DNA from 3 places in the Clostridium sediminicola genome. Region 2 is predicted to be linked to each of the others. Evidence: riboswitches for the same ligand, from Rfam matches in the RefSeq annotation. Region 2 holds a riboswitch; each other region holds the start of a gene.
What was found. A riboswitch is a leader RNA that binds a small molecule or an ion and turns the genes downstream of it on or off. The one in region 2 is predicted to bind glycine.

Region 1 (6,877 bases), on a different contig from region 2:
CACTCACACCTTTAACAATGTCAGTTGCCGCATCTGCATCTAATTGTCCACAGGCCATATAATCTAAAAAGAATAAGGGTTCTGCACCATGGCACAAAATATCATTTACACACATTGCAACACAATCTATTCCTACAGTATCATAAATACCCATTTCAAAAGCGATTTTTAACTTTGTTCCTACACCATCAGTACCTGACACTAATACTGGGTTCTTATAGTCCTTCAATTGATACATCCCAGCAAATGAACCTAAGTTATTTAATACCCCATCATTATATGTTTTTTCAACATGATTTTTCATCTGTGATACTGCTTTATAACCTTCTTCTATATTGACACCAGCGTCCTTATAAGTGGCCATGAATTTCCTACCTTTCTAAACATTCTTTTGAATTTTCTATTGGTGCAGATTCTGGATAAACTCCATTAAAACATCCCATACATAAACCTTTATTACATGGTATTGTTTCCTTCAAACCTTCTCTACTTAAGTATCCAAGACTATCTGCCCCAAGATAATCCCTAATCTCTTCAACATTCTTATGTGCACCAATAAGTTCTTTTCTATATGAAATATCTATACCAAAGTAACATGGATATTTTACTATAGGTGATGATACTCTAAAATGTATCTCCTTTGCCCCAGCTCTTCTCAATATCTCAACCAATCTTCTACTTGTTGTTCCCCTAACAATGGAATCATCAATTATTACAACTCTTTTTCCTTCAATATTAGGTTTAAGCGCATTTAACTTAACTGATACTGCTTTTTCTCTTAACTCCTGAGTTGGTGCAATAAAAGTTCTTGCAACATATTTATTTTTTATAAGTCCTATTCCATATGGAATTCCTGATGCCTTAGAATATCCTATAGCTGCTGATAATCCTGAGTCTGGAACGCCTACTACAATATCAGCTTCCACAGGTGCTTCCTTATATAATAATTCCCCTGCCCTTACTCTAGATTCATAAACACTATCTCCATCCATAACACTATCAGGCCTAGCAAAATAAATATATTCAAAAGAACAAGTTGCATGTTTTATTTTTTCAGCATATTTAATAGATTTAATTCCATTCTCATCAATTATTACCATTTCACCTGGATTAACATCTCTTACAAGGTCCGCTCCAATAGCATCTAATGCACAACTCTCAGAGCTTAGAATGTAATCATCATCAATCTTACCAATACAAAGTGGCCTAATTCCATGAGGATCTCTCACTCCTATTAATTTATTTTCAGTTAAAATAACTATAGCATAAGAACCTTTTACTGCACGTATCGCACTAACAACTGCTTCTTCTATTCCATACTTTACTTTTCTTGCAATTAGATTAAGTATTACTTCTGAATCATTTGAGGTATGAAATAAAACTCCGCCATCCTCTAACAAATCTCGTATAACATCAGCATTAATCAAATTTCCGTTATGTGCTATGGATATAGCCCCAAGTTTATATTTACTAAGTAAAGGCTGAGCATTTTTAACATTACTTGAACCTGTTGTTGAATATCTAACATGACCTATTGCCATATTTCCTCTAAGACTTGTTACCGTTTCTTTATCTAAAGCTTCATGAACTAATCCCATATCCTTAACACACTTTAATTTTTCTCCATCGGAAACTGTAATACCTGCACTTTCCTGTCCTCTATGCTGTAGTGCATAAAGACCATAATAAACAGAAGGCGCTACATCAATATCTTTTTTTGAATAGATCCCGAAAACTCCACACTCTTCTTTAAATTTATCATTTTCCAAAAAGATTCCACTCATTATTAGTTTTCCTTCCCAACCAATCTTTTTAAGATTTCTTCGTACGCCTCTTTTACGTCTCCCATATCTCTTCTAAATCTATCTTTATCTAACTTTTCATTAGTAGTAGCATCCCAAAATCTGCATGTATCAGGTGATATCTCATCAGCTAATAAAATTTCTCCATTGTATCTTCCAAACTCAATTTTAAAGTCAATAAGTTTAATATTTTGCTTTAAGAAAAATTCTTTTAAAATATCATTAATTTTAGCAGTCATTTCGTACATGACATTTAACTCTTCAAAAGTAGCAGCACCCAATGCAACTGCATGATAATCATTGATTAATGGATCTCCTAAATCATCATCTTTGTAGCAAATTTCAAAAATTGTAGTGCTTAACTCAGTTCCTTCTTGAATATTTAGTCGTTTTGCCATACTACCTGCAGCAACATTTCTTACTATAACTTCTAAAGGCACTATTTCAACTCTTTTACAAAGTTGTTCTCTATCACTTAACTTCTTCTCGAAGTGAGTTTTTATTCCATTTTCTTTCAATAAATCAAAAATCATTGTTGTAATGCTATTATTTAAAATTCCCTTACTTTCGATTTGTGATTTTTTTTCCCCGTTAAATGCTGTTGCATCATCTTTGTAATAAATAATTACATGATCTTTGTCATCTGCCTCAAAAATTTGCTTTGCTTTGCCCTCATATAACATTTTTCTATCCATTTTATAACTCCACCCCTTCACTATTGTCACTAATAAATTTAGCTTTCATATCTATACGATATTGAATTAATTTTTCTTTAAGTTCTGGATATTTGATAGATAACATTTCCACCGCTAACATTCCTGCATTTGAAGAATTGTTAACGCCAACTACTGCTACTGGAATAGGTTTTGGCATTTGAACCATAGATAGAAGAGAATCAAACCCTTGCATTGCCGCATTAATAGGTACACCGATTACTGGTAGTATTGTCTTAGAAGCAATAACTCCTGGAAGATGTGCTGCGAGTCCTGCTCCTGCTATAATACATTCAAATCCATCATCTTCAATTTTCTTAAGCACTTCAGATAGTTTTTCTGGAATTCTGTGAGCTGATAAAATATATGCTTTATATTCTATTGAGAATTCCTTAAGAATTTGTGCTGCCCCTTTCATTTTTTCAATGTCTGATCTACTTCCAAAAATAATAGCTACTTTCATAATAAACCTCCCGTTTTTTATATTTATTTTTTAAATTTTTCAATTGTATAATCATTTTAAAGTCCACCATTTGGAAAATTAATGGTGGATTTTTAATGTAAAATATATTTTTAGGGGAAATATATTTTAGTTAACTAAAGTTAATCATCGTTTGTATTAATACTAACATTGGCATATACAAAAGTCAATATATTAATTAATATTTCAAACTTATAATTCGTACGTAGTGAATTATTACATCTGTTTTTTGTGTGTTTTGTACGTACCGTATCGAACTATACGCATTTTTGTTTTAATTTTTTTGTTGTCTTTAAAACTTATCATCGTACTAATATGGATTAAAATATATCTTTTTTTGAAAATAAAACAAGAGTACCATTTAATAGGTACTCTCGTTATTATATACTCATATTTGAATTATTATTTATTCAACTACTTTTTTATTTTTCTTCTTAAAGTAATTTATTTTCATTTAAATTATCAAAGTAAGTCTTTGTTTCAGCAATTATAACTCCACTAAGACCTATTAAAGCAATTAAGTTTGGAATTGCCATTAACCCATTAACTATATCTGCTATTGTCCAAATCATATCTAGTTTTAAAAATGCTCCTATTGCAACTAAAGCAATAAAAATAACTCTGTATGGTGCAATTCCTTTTATTCCTACTAAATATTCTATACATCTTTCACCATAATAGTTCCATCCAAGTATTGTAGTGAAAGCGAAAAATATCAAACCAATAGTAACAATTAATTGCCCTATAACCGCCACTGGAAGGCTATTTGAAAATGCCGAATTTGTCATTGCAGCACCACTAAATTCTGAACTCCAAGCCCCAGTTAAGATCAATACAAATCCTGTCATTGTACATATTATTATTGTATCAAAGAATGTTCCTGTCATAGAAATTAATCCTTGTCTTACACAAGATTTTGTTTTGGCTGCTGCCGCCGCAATAGGTGCAGAACCTAAACCAGATTCATTAGAGAATACTCCTCTTGCAACACCACTTTGAATTGCAATCATGACAGTTGCACCTGTAAAACCACCTGTTGCTGCAGTTTTTGTAAATGCACTTTTAACAATTAAAGCAAAAGTGGCAGGTACTAATTTTATATTTAATATAAGAATTATTAAAGCCCCAATAACATAGAAAACAGCCATAAAAGGTACTGTTTTTTCAGCTACTGCTGCAATATTCTTTATACCACCAATAGTTACTAAAGCTACTAAAATCGTAAGTACTATTGCTGTTACGTAGATTGGTAACTTGAAAGTAATACTTACAGCTTCAGTAATAGCATTTACTTGTGTAAAAGTTCCTATACCAAAGAAAGCAACACCTACACCGAAAATAGCAAACATTTTTGCTAAAAATTTATTTCCAAGACCTTTTTCAATATAGTACATAGGTCCACCTGACATCTGACCATTTTCATCCACTGTTCTATACTTAACAGCTAGTAATGACTCGGCATATTTAGTTGCCATACCAAAGAAAGCTGCTATCCACATCCAAAATAGTGCACCTGGTCCTCCTACTTTAATGGCAGTTGCTACACCTACAATATTTCCTGTACCAATTGTTGCCGATAAAGCAGTACATAAAGCTGCAAATGAGGATACATCTCCCTCTACATTATCATCACTTTCTTTTGTAAATAAATACTTTAAAGCTAATGGAAGTTTTTTTACTTGAAGTAATCCTAACCTAATAGTAAGATAAATTCCAGTTCCAACAAGTAAAATTAGAAGCGGTGGTCCCCAAACAAAACTATCAATTTTTTCAAGAACACCCATAAGATTTGACATAAAATTTGACATAAAAATTCCCCCTTAAGTCTTTTGTTTTTAACTAAGAGGAGATTAAATTATACAACTCAATCCCCTGTCCTTTTACCTGAGAGTTTCAATAGTATAGAACTATTTTGCTCCTTCGGTGACTGTAAACCAGTTCTCTCCAAGGGCTCGTCCAATAACGGTCCTGCCAATTAAGGCACCTGAAAGCATAACATCTTCGGTAGATGGTTTCCCATCACTCTCCCGTAATCTTCATCCGAACACAATATTCAATTAACTTAGTTACTTAATATGCATAATTATAATAAGAATTTTATAATTTTGCAAGTAAAAATAACAAGCTCAGAATATTCTAATTATTCCACTTATAATAATCAAAATCATATACTTCATCTTACTTTTAATGGATTAACCATATAAGCTTAATAAAAGAGTTCACGATTGAAATAAAAAACGAAATAAATCAGTGACAAGTTAATGATGATTGAACATTGAGCTTTTGCTACGCATAAGGAATCATTTTATTCTTTATTAATTAAAAGCTTTCGCTTGCGAAAGGTATCCATAACTTGTCACTATAAATTGCGAACTTGTTCGCAATTTATAAAAAAAGTGCCCTTCGGAATATCCTCAGGACAATTATATTATGAAAAATAAATTAAGGGCATAAATAATCCAAAGTATCATTTATCACTTTGTTTGATATTGTAACATATTCTTAACTATTTGTATAGTTTTTAAGACTTTTTATTATTAATTTATCAATATCTTCACCTTTTAATTATCCATTTGTTAATAACATGTTTATGTTTTCTACAAATCGATATCTATGTTTTTAGTTTTACATTTTTGATAAATGTAGATAATTTTTATAATTTATAGTAAAATATTTATGATTATTGTTTCGTTTTTTATAAGATACTTTTTCTCAATAAAGATCTTTAACTAATCCTGTATGAGGTGTTCTTATGGATATTAATACTTTTAATTATTTCAAAAGTTGGTTTTCACGTTATGTAGAATCATTTTATTGTGAAGATGAATTTATAAATGAAAATATTACTTTAAAGCTTAATCATACTATACGCGTAGTCGAAAATTCTAAAATCATTTCCCAGTTTTTAAAACTAACAAAAGAACAAAGTTTAACGGCCGAAGTTACAGCACTTTTTCACGATATAGGCAGATTTGAGCAATTTAAAACATATAAAACTTTTAACGATAAAATATCAGAGGATCATGCTTCTTTAGGTATAAGCATCCTAAATAATTATGGAATTTTAAATACTCTAGATAATAAAGAAAAAAATATTATACTTTTTGCAGTATATCATCATAACAAATTTTCTATACCAAAAATTAATAATATAAACAAAGAAATGATATGTAAAATAACTCGAGATGCAGACAAACTAGATATACTAAAAATAGTAACTGACTATTATGCTACTAGGTTCACAAATTCTAATCCAGCTATTGAACATAACCTAGTAGAAAGTAATAATTATTCTTCCAAAATTGTTGAAGATATATTTAAATGTCAAAACTCCAAATTAGAATATATTGAAACTTCAAATGATTGTCGTTTAATGAAACTCACATGGATTTTTGATATATATTTTCCTAAAACACTTTTGTTAATTAAAGAAAGAAATTTTATTCAAAAAACAATGGAAGCTCTTCCCAAAACAGATGAAATGGACTCAATTCAAAAACATCTTTTAAATTATATCGACAAAAAAACTATCAGTTAATGATAGTTTTTTTATCGATATTAAATTTATATTTAATATAAATATTGTACTTGAAATAAAATTCGAACTAGTTGACGGTTAACAGTAAAGGACACCTTTCACTAAAGTGAAAGTTTTAAATTAAAATTTGTTTACTTTTCCGTTAGCAAAAGTACCTTATACCAATTAGCTAAGCTAATTAAGGCTTAGCTAAAGATTTTCTCCAAGAAAATCATCCTTTACTGTCAACTATAAATTATAATACTTTAAAAACCTTATCATACTCTAAAGTACAATTCCCTGTGGTTTCAATATCAGCACAGAAATCACTTTCTATGTATAAATAATTACCATTCTTTTCAAT
Region 2 (6,877 bases):
ATTTTCCATATTTTGAAGCACTTGAAGATTCAATACGATCAGGATTACCTTTAGGTACAATACCTCCAGATGTTACAATAGCAATTTTAGCATTTGATAAATCCTTAACTGCAGGATTTGGCATTACTGTATCAAATACAGGCATTGCATATTCAGTAACAAAGTCCTCACCTTTTAATTTTTTAATCATCATGTCAACCGCTCTTTTTGCACCACGATCTTCTCTGAAAATATTTTTTCTAACACCTCTTGGAATATAACCTTCAGCTTTAGGTGACCCAATTTCCTCACCTTTTCCAAGTTTTATGGCAATCTTTGCTAAAGCAGGGGCTGCCTTTCGCATAGAAGCTGCAGAGTTTCCAGTTTCTATAATGTATAGATCTTTCTTATACATATCTGCACCTGGATTTTCAGCATACATAGCTGTTACAACTGGGATATTTAGTTCTTCTTTTACTGCTTTACATATAGTACCGCAAGCTACCCCATAACGACCTGCATTAAAAGCTGGTCCTGCAATAAATAAATCTGGGTTGTATTCTTTTATCATATTAAGAATTTCTTTTTTTGCTTCGTCTAAATTTTCATTGAAATAAGAATCTCCACAGATAACTGTAGCAACAATTTCACCCTCTTCTTTCATAGCATTTTTCAATGCTAAACCAGGGCCTACGATACCTTCTCTTATTTCAGGTTTTATATCTGCTTTTTCTTCTCCACCAATACCAGCAAAGAATTGATTTATATAATGAACTACTCTAATTTTGCTCATAAATTTCCCCCCTTTCTTATATTTACAGGAAAGTTTTTAAAGGTATTTGCAATATTGTTCTCTAATAGAAGACATTTCAGAAATTATATCATCTACATCTAAAACCATTTCCATCATGCCTATTTGCTCTTCGTATACTTCCTCATTTACTGCTTCTTTTACTTCTGGCTCTACTACGTGATAAGTTTTTAGTCCCAACTGGACTCCTGCTAATGAACCTGCGAAAGTAGGGTCTCCGTTTGTAACTGTTTCTGCTGCTAATCCTGCAGCTTCACCTTCTGCTGCACCTAAAAGAACTATCATGTTCTCTGCACCATACTTTTCAGTTAAACTTTTTACCCTATTTTGATTTTCTAGATCCATAGCACCTGCAGCTGTTCAGACAAAGCATTCTGTTGATGAAAAAACTATTTCAGCACCAGTACCTTTGATACATTCAGCTATTGCAGGACCAGGTATACCATCTCTATCGCCAACGATGATTACTTTTGCTCCTTCAAACATACTCATGTTCGATATCCTCCTTATTGTTTAGTTTCTTGTATTTTAATCATAATATTAATTATTTATTCATTAAAACTCTGTTGCCGACATTTTATTAAAGCCTAATTCATTTGTTGCACCTGTAATAACTTGAATCTCAGCTTCAATACTTCCATCTGCTCTTAAACTACCGTCAAAACCACCAGCAATTTTATCTATGTAATCCAACATTCCAATAACTCTTTCCATAGGTGGAAGAACTATTACCTCATTGGCATTTCCTCCAGTTACTACTGCATTAGCTTTTGGATCTGAATCAGCTAAAGATTGAGATGCACCATCTCGTCCAGCATATTCATCAGTAACGATTACAGTTTTAACTCCATTATCCTCTATTTTTTTACAATTCATGATTAAATCTGTATCAGGGTTACCAAAACCTTCTTGAGAAACTATAGCTCCATCTAATCCCAAGAATTTACAAAGCTTAGAAGTCCAATCAGAAGATCTTTCTTTATCAGCAAGGTATACTGTTTCATTCGTAATAATTACCCCTACAAAGTTTATATCTTTACCATGTCTTTCATATAAATCATGAATAATTGGATTGTTTAAGTGATGATAAGTAGTATTTTTATCACAAGCTGATACACAGTTACCACTAACAATTGCGCCATCCATAATTTCAGTAGGATAAAGAATTGTTGGAACTATTTTCTTTGCATCTACTCCATATACATAAGTATCATGCATAAGTCCTTGTGTTTGAAGCATATAAACATATCCAACTTTTGGTAGTTCAGGATATTCTTGAATACTTTCAAGTAATGGTTTTGTTTCATAAGATTCTATAATATCAGGTTCTACGTTTAATCCTGCTTCACCTAAATATTTAGCTACCCTAAATCCTGCTTTTCTTGCAGCTGCTTCATATTCATATTGAGATAATCCATCAGCTGGTTCAATTACTAAGCAAACATTATTTAATTTAGAAAAAGGAGTATAATCTGCTCCTGGACCACTCATATCAATAATACCTTCTTGGAATCCTACAATTCTACCACATGTAACTACAGCAGCTCCGCTTAAAACATGAGTTCTACCTTCTCCAACAGTATTAACTTTTCCCATTACTCCTGGAAAAATTGTTCCCTGTCCAGATACCTTAACTCTTGGTTCGATAACATCTTTAACAGGAGTTATTCTAGTTTTCTCACCTGGGTGCGCTAATTCAACTTTTACACTTTTGATAAATTCATCTTCCATAACAAGATCAATTATTTCATTTTCATTTACGTATAATACTCCATTTTCAACTTTAGTAATATCACCAAATTGAACGTCATTAATTTTTATTTTTCCTAATTCCAATAACATCTTGCTCACCTCCCTCAATATTTAAACCCATTCAGGTGAGCTTCTACTCACCTCATGGATAATAACTAACCTAAGTGTTTTTTGATCATAGCATCAATGTTAGATTTTGTTGCATCAGTTTTTGTCAACTCATCAATCTTTTCTCCATCTTTATAAAGAGATATTGTTGGAAGACCTAAAACCTTTTGAGAAATTGCTAATCTTCTAGCTTTTGAAGTATTTAATTTAGTAAATTTCATTTTTCCTTCATATTCCTCAGATAATGCTACAACATCAGGTAATAATGCTTCACATGGCACACATCCATCACCAAAATAATCAACTAAAACTAATCCTTCAGCTTCTAAAACCTCAGCTTGGAAAGTGTTTTTATCTAAAATAATCATATTTTCACCTCCTTAAACTTATTGTTTATATTTTATAAATTCTTATTCAGAATCTTCAACATATCTTTCAGCATTTACTGCTGCAATTGCTCCATCGCCTGCTGCTGTAATTACTTGTCTTAAAGATTTAACTCTGATATCTCCAGCAGCAAATACACCTTCGATATTTGTTTTCATGTCTTGATCTGTAACAATATATCCATGTTCCATTTCAATTTGTCCTTCATATAAACTACTAATAGGAGTGTATCCAATGAAAACAAATACTCCGAATATTCCGTCATCTTCATCAGCAAAGTACTCATTAGTTTCACCAGTTACAGTATTTTTAAATACAACTGATTCTACTATTCCATCTCCTTTAATTTCTTCAATTACTGCATTCCACATGAAGTTCATCTTATCATTTCTAAATGCTTTCTCTTGAATAGATTTAGCAGCTCTTAACTGGTCTCTTCTATGAACTATAGTAACTTTTCTTGCAAATTTTGTTAAATACAATGCTTCTTCAACAGCAGAGTCCCCTCCACCAACTACAAATACTTCTAATCCAGCGAAGAAATCCGCATCACAAGTTGCACAATAAGAAACACCTTTACCTGTAAACTCTTTTTCTCCTGGACAACCAATTAACTTTGGTTCTGCACCAGTAGCAATTATTACAGATTTTGCACGATACTCTCCTTTTTCGCATTTAATAACTTTAATTTTTCCTTCAAGCTGAACTTCAACAATATTATCACTTATTCTTTCAGCGCCAAATTGTTCAGTTTGATCTACCATTCTAGCTACTAAACTTGGACCACTTTCCTCTGGCATAGCACCCGGATAGTTTGCTATCTCATGAGTTATTACAATTTGTCCACCTGGACTATCTTTTTCTAAAATCAAAGTTTTCATTCTTGCTCTTGCAGCATAAAGTCCTGCTGCTAATCCAGCTGGTCCTGCTCCTAATATTACTACATCATATAAATTTTCCATTTTTACCCTCCTGCATGATAAATTGCTATCTTCCACCTAAAACTTTCCCAGTCATTTATACTCTTAAAATTGAATCATACTCTCTACCGCACCTTTAATGAGAGAATAATCTATCAATTGAAAATCTTCAAGAATTCCTTTAGTCCATTCAGGTGATTTTTTTATATTTAAAAATTTCTTTGTTACATCAATACTACCTTCAATAATCTGAAGTGATTTCATATCAAGTTTCCCTTTATTTTTTGATATCAAAACAGATTTATAAGGTGTCTCATTAGGTTTAACACTTCCTGAAAGAGGATGAGTTAAAATTTCATGTCCTTCATGTATTCTATTTCTTACATCCGATAGAACATCCAAGTAACTATTATCTTTCAAAAAAATTATTTCCATTTTTTCTTTATACTTCTCAGCTACCATAGGATTGTTTGTTATTAGTATGCTATTCAACTCACTCACCTCAAGATATTAATTATTACATTAATTATTTTTCATAATTTTCTGTCATATAACCCTAATTTTAAAAAATAAAAAAGAGAAGCATAGCAAACAAAGCTTGCCATACTTCTCTGTATTTAACCTGAGAGTTTCTTCTAATATTTAGAATTGCCCCTTTGGTGTCTATGAAAAAAATCATAAACTTTCCAGAGTTCTGTCAAAATACGGTCCTTTTTACCTGAGAATTTCGCTCTAAGTCAGACATTTCTTAAAACTTTTTCCTTCGGCGATCCAATTGGATTCTCTCCCGCATTCGTCAATCAGAATTATATTATGTTATCGTTTAAATTTCATTGATTATGTTTACATTATATCATTTTATTTAATATTTACCTTAACAAAACAGACATTATTTAGTATTATTAAGACATTTATTTTAGTTTTTTTAACAACTCACTTTATTTTTTATGAGGTATTAAAAAACACTTTAAATAGATTTATTTCCATTGAAAGTGTTAAGTTTAAAAATTGGCGGGAATATGTGGGAATCGAACCCACCCAGGACGCTACTAACGCCCCAACACGGTTTTGAAGACCGGCAGGCACACCAGCACCTATCTACTCCCTTAAAACATTTATTATGATATAACACTTTTCGATATTTGTCAACAAAAAACTTTGAGTAAAATTTCTTTACTCAGAGTTTTTTTGCTAAATTAGCGTTCTTTCATTTCCATTTCTTTTAGTTATCTTCATTTGGTCCAAATGTTCTAAAAATGTCACAGCATATTGTCTTGAAGTGTCAAGCGCTTGTCTTGCATCAGATATTGAAAGTTTACCATTTTCATCTAAAAAATCTATCAAAACATTCTTACCTAATTCATAATTTTCTTTATATAAAGCTAAATCTTGTGAAATTCTTATTAACTCCTCATTCTTTATTAATAATTCATATAAGCTCTTATACTCAAGTGCATTGTTTTTTCCTTCAGTTAATGATTTTAATTTTGGTGGAGAAAATTTAGCTTCTCTGAAAACTTTCAGAATATCATTTTTAATTAATTCTTGTTCAATAGTCAGTTTTATTTCGAATTCCTTTTTGCATATATAATTTCCTTTTATTTCAAATTCCTCGCTATTATTAAGTATTTTTAATACTTCTACATACATTTTATTTTTAAGAGTTTTCCTGAATACTTTAGTTTTCAATTCTTCTCTGGAAATTCCAACTTCTAAAGGCGATTTTTCATGAAAATCCTCTAATATTTTATTTATTTCAAGTCTCAAATCTTTAATATATTTTTTATGAATATAATTTACCTTACCACTTTGAGTCAACGCAAATATAACTGACTTATTTTGAAGTTCAGATAATATTTCAGCAATATTATCCACTTTTTTACCAGAAGCTTTGATTATATCTTCTTTACTAGGAAAGGTTGAACTAATTTTTTCAATTGTATGCGCAATAATCTCATCAATACTTCCTTCAGTTTTTATTTCTAGATTTTCTATATAATTCTCATCGAAACGTTTTGCTTTTTCCCCATTTGGCTCAATTATTATTCCTCCACCAATTGTATACATAGGTGAGTAGTTTCTTATTATAAATCTATCTCCTCTTTGAAGAGCCGACATATCCTCTAACCTAATTTGCACAAAACCAGATTCACCAGCTTTAATAATTTCTTTATCTAGTAAGATAATTCTTCCCATTATCTCAGATGTCCCTGAATAAAATCTTATTCTCTGCCTATTTTCCAAATCATTTTTCGCACTTTTTAGATAGAACAATTTAGAATCTACCATATAGGTTGATTCTAACGCTTGTGGAACGGAAATTATATCTCCTCTTCTAATATCTTCTTTTTTTACATTCATTAAATTAATAGCACACCGCTGACCCGCTTCTGCTATTTCACTTTTTTCTCCATGAATTTGAATGCCTCTGACCTTAGTTTTTAACATTTTAGGGTATATTAGTAATTCATCATTTACTTTTATAGTTCCACTAAGAACTGTTCCTGTAACTACCGTTCCAAAACCTGAAATCGTAAAAGCTCTATCCACAGGAAGTCTAAAATGTCCTTCTTTATCTTTTTCATCAGCTTTGTCTACGGTATCATCTAAAATTTCAATAAGTCTATCTATTCCATCCTTCGTTTTTGAAGATACACAAACTACAGGAGCATCTTTCAAAAATGTTTCATTTATTTCATCCGCAACATCACTTTTTATCATTGACATCCATTCTTCATCAACTAAATCAGACTTTGTTATTACTACAATTCCTTTTTCAACCCCTAAAAGCTGAAGTATTTCAAGATGTTCTTTTGTTTGAGGCATAATCCCCTCATCTGCAGCTATAACTAGCAAAACAACATCTATCCCCATAGCTCCCGCCAACATATTTTTAATGAATTTTTCATGACCAGGCACA
Region 3 (3,669 bases), on a different contig from region 2:
GTCCCCTGAGTAGTAATTATTTTCTGAATGTATCAAGTATTTCTTGTCCACATTTTTCAGCAACCATAGACTCTATAGAATCTACATATATTTTTTTGAACTCTTCTCTTTCCTCATCTGTTAAACGAGTATAAGTAAGTTTGCCTTCAGATTCTAGTTTTTCCATTTCTGCAATTGCTTCTTCATTATCTTTTACAGATAATTCCCATTGAGTATCAGCACAAGCTTGAATAGCTTTTTCATATGCAGCTAATTGAGCTTCATCAAATTTCTTGTATGTAGCTTCAGATATTAAAGATACAGGCATATAGTAACTATGATTTGTATCAGTAGCATATTTAAGAACTTCAACAATACCTTGTTGTAAAATTGGTGCTCTTGAAGAAGCTAATCCATCTATAGTTCCTTGTTGTAAACCAGTATACATTTCACTCCATGCCATTGGTGTAGGTATACATCCAAGAGTTTCTAACTCTTTAACATTAAGTGGATTTTCAGGAGTACGTACTTTTATCCCTTTAAAATCAGCAACTTTTTCTATTGGTTTTACATTATTCCAAAATGCACGGTTAGCGCCACCAAAGAATGCAGCAACTCTCATACCACTATTTTTATCTATTGTAGCTTGTCTTAAAGCATCACCAGCTGGTCCTTCAAGTTTTACTTTAGCATCTTCCATACTATCAAATAAATAGTTTGCATTGAATACATAGAATTGATCAACATGAGGTGCTAATTGTATAGCTGCAACAGAAGCCATATCGATTTCTCCTAATTGAACTCCCTCAATACTATCACGGTCAGAACCTACTAATTGTCCTGCTGGATAAATTTCTACTGTAACACCAACATTTTCTGCTTCAATAACTTCTTTGAATTTAACAAAACCTTGATGAATACTTTCTTCCTCTGGAGATAAGTGAGCAATACGTAATTTTATTTCTTTGTGTTCTCCACCTGCAGAATCTTTCCCATCATTACTTGAAGACTTGCTTCCACCACAACCAGTTAATAGTAAACTCAAACTCATTACTGTTGCAAAAACTTTTGCCATTGTAGATTTTCTTATCATTACAATTCCTCCCTAAAAATAGTTATTTACTTTTCAGCTAGTTAAATAATAAATCTTCAAACAAAACTTTTAAAATATAGAATGTCATACTTCTCTTAATAAAATAAATAATATAATTGCCCCAAAGAAGTCTCATCTAACATATATCAAAATATTCTGTTTGTTTAGCTTTCAAAGTTTATCTATATATAAACCTGCCAAATATATAAATAAATCACTTTAACTAAAAGTTTATCCATGTTTTATTACCTGACGTCAAAGATTTTAAACATGGATAAATTAAGTTTCAGTAATATTTATTCATAAAATACTTAACAAATATATATCCACACAGTATATCTAACTTTTTTATGCTTCTTCTTCATCACCCATATAGATTTGACGAAGTACATCTATTCCATCAAATGTCATCCATTGTTCTTTAACTTTATTATCAACAATATGATAATGATCCATAATCATAAAGCTAACTCTCTTGCCTGATGGATCTCCAAAATATCCATAACCTTCATGAATACCATTTATTCTCAATCTAACAGCAACATCCCATGCATTTTGGTTTCCTCTTTGATTACATGATACTCTTTCTACTACAATTCCTGCATTTGGGAATGATGAGAATAAACTTATAAACATTCCTTGAATTTCATCAAATCCATTTAAGTCAGTATTACAAATATAGTGTAGAGATGCATTGTCATGATAAAAATCTTTTACTTTGTTTATAAGCTTGCGATTCCAGATACTACTTATCATTTCTAGAACCATTTCTCCTACGCTATCATCTTTAGCTTTGTACAATTCTGGATAAAATTGTCCTTCCATAGATTCTCCAATGCCAAATTTACTTTGAAGTGCTGGCTCTTGGTTTTTACTAGCTTTTGCGAATTTTTTTGCAACTTCATGTGGATCAAGTCCTAATTGTTTTACAATCCAAAGATTATCTCTTACTAACCACTCTTCAAAGATTCTATTCTTATATGCCGCACAATCAACTACTGTTCTATAATTAATTTTCTTTCCTGTTGCTGGTCCAAAACTAGAATCACCTAAACTAGTTGCTGTAGAAACTATTCTGTGTGAAGATAGTAATCCATCATTATCATATGGTGAGAATATAACATTTTGACCAATTAATCTTCTATCAGGGAAAGCATGTAAATTTTGAAGAGTATTACTTATTACTCCTTGTATTCCAACAGCTGTTTGTGAACTAAGGTGAAGATGAACGTTATTTGAATATGTATCGTAAATAACTCCAATCCCTTTTTCTTCCCAAATATCGTGAGTTATTTTAATAATATAGTGAACAAAGTCATTATATTTTTCATCATATCCTTCTAATTTTTGTTTATTCTTACCTTCTAAAAATGCAAAATCATTATAATCTCTCCATATCACAGAGTTTACTTCGTTAATATCTCCATAAAAAACTTTATTTGAATTTGTACTATTTCCCATAACGTTTACATCTCCATTCTTTTCATTTTTTGAATCAACCTTTGGATTTGCCTTAATTTTTTTCTTATCAGCAGTTGTTTTTACTACATTCGATGTTTCCAAACAAAACTCCTCCTTTTTCAATATATTTTTACATGTTATTCATTTTTATTGTTTTGAAAATATTATATTATTTAAAAGATTGCTCTTATAATATCGAATAATTAATCCTCATAAGTATAGGGAGCAAATTGATTCTTATGAACACAAAAACAGGGGGTAAATGAACATAGATATCCTAATGCTAATTTACTCCCTGTCCTTTTATCTGAAAGCTTCCTCACAATTCTAATACATAAATTTACATGAGTTTCTTCTTCGATGCCCACATTTAAGGGGTCTCTCCAGGGGCGTGTCAAATTATTGTCCAAACCTGAGAGCTTCAAAATAGAATTTCAGCTTCATCTATTTCTTTCTCCTACGGTTACCTATACAAAGATATTTCCAATAATCATCAATCACCTATATTTAATTTTGAATTCTTTCGTACTATAATCACATCAGTATATTATCTTTGCATATTTCTTTTTGTAACTTATTCCTTTGATTTATCATATATCTGAATATGTTTTTATTAATAGCAATATCCATGCCAATCGCTATATTTTGTAATATATTTATGTTTTTTTATTTTTTTTGTCGATTTCATTAATAAAAACTTTGTATTTACCATTATTTTAAGAAAATTATAACATTTTCATTCCTATTACTTCATACTAGTTAAATATTGATACTAACCAAAATATTTCAATTGCAAGAAAATTTCGATGTTTCTTTGCATCGTTTCGATGCTTTTATACATCACTCGTTTTATATTATTTATATTAAGAAAAAGAAACAACATCGAACCATATCAATCGCACAGCCGTTTCTTTAACACCACTCTATCCATACCTTAAATTTTTATATCTCTTGCCTATACTACTTCATCATACTTGGAAGCCACATTGATAATTGAGGAATAAATATTATAAATATCAATCCAATCAACATTGCAATAATCCATGGCCATACATTCTTAACTACATCCTCGAAGCTAGCATCACATATTTGTGCAGCAACAAAGAGGTTTCCTCCAAGTGGTGGAGTAAGTAGTC

Region 1: another riboswitch for glycine. It lies ahead of ACQ3F0_RS13145 (alanine/glycine:cation symporter family protein); the one in region 2 lies ahead of ACQ3F0_RS03690 (GrdX family protein).
Region 3: another riboswitch for glycine. It lies ahead of ACQ3F0_RS26590 (ester cyclase); the one in region 2 lies ahead of ACQ3F0_RS03690 (GrdX family protein).

The regions. Positions count from the first base shown of each region.
Region 1 covers NZ_BAABMF010000007.1:68,905-75,781, forward strand. The annotation lists gene purM (phosphoribosylformylglycinamidine cyclo-ligase) at 1-364, opposite strand, end outside; gene purF (amidophosphoribosyltransferase) at 372-1,784, opposite strand; gene purC (phosphoribosylaminoimidazolesuccinocarboxamide synthase) at 1,787-2,497, opposite strand; gene purE (5-(carboxyamino)imidazole ribonucleotide mutase) at 2,499-2,978, opposite strand; gene ACQ3F0_RS13145 (alanine/glycine:cation symporter family protein) at 3,431-4,792, opposite strand; glycine riboswitch at 4,859-4,954, opposite strand; gene ACQ3F0_RS13150 (HD domain-containing protein) at 5,749-6,534, shown strand; gene ACQ3F0_RS13155 (hypothetical protein) at 6,770-6,877, opposite strand, start outside.
Region 2 covers NZ_BAABMF010000001.1:742,131-749,007, forward strand. The annotation lists gene grdB (glycine reductase complex selenoprotein B) at 1-772, opposite strand, end outside; gene grdA (glycine/sarcosine/betaine reductase complex selenoprotein A) at 809-1,282, opposite strand; gene ACQ3F0_RS03675 (glycine/sarcosine/betaine reductase component B subunit) at 1,346-2,632, opposite strand; gene trxA (thioredoxin TrxA) at 2,698-3,018, opposite strand; gene trxB (thioredoxin-disulfide reductase) at 3,061-3,999, opposite strand; gene ACQ3F0_RS03690 (GrdX family protein) at 4,063-4,449, opposite strand; glycine riboswitch at 4,653-4,757, opposite strand; tRNA gene ACQ3F0_RS03695 (tRNA-Sec) at 4,967-5,063, opposite strand; gene selB (selenocysteine-specific translation elongation factor) at 5,149-6,877, opposite strand, start outside.
Region 3 covers NZ_BAABMF010000050.1:10-3,678, reverse strand. The annotation lists gene ACQ3F0_RS26595 (TRAP transporter substrate-binding protein) at 17-1,072, opposite strand; gene ACQ3F0_RS26590 (ester cyclase) at 1,421-2,635, opposite strand; glycine riboswitch at 2,819-2,930, opposite strand; partial or broken gene ACQ3F0_RS26585 (TRAP transporter large permease subunit) at 3,494-3,669, opposite strand, start outside.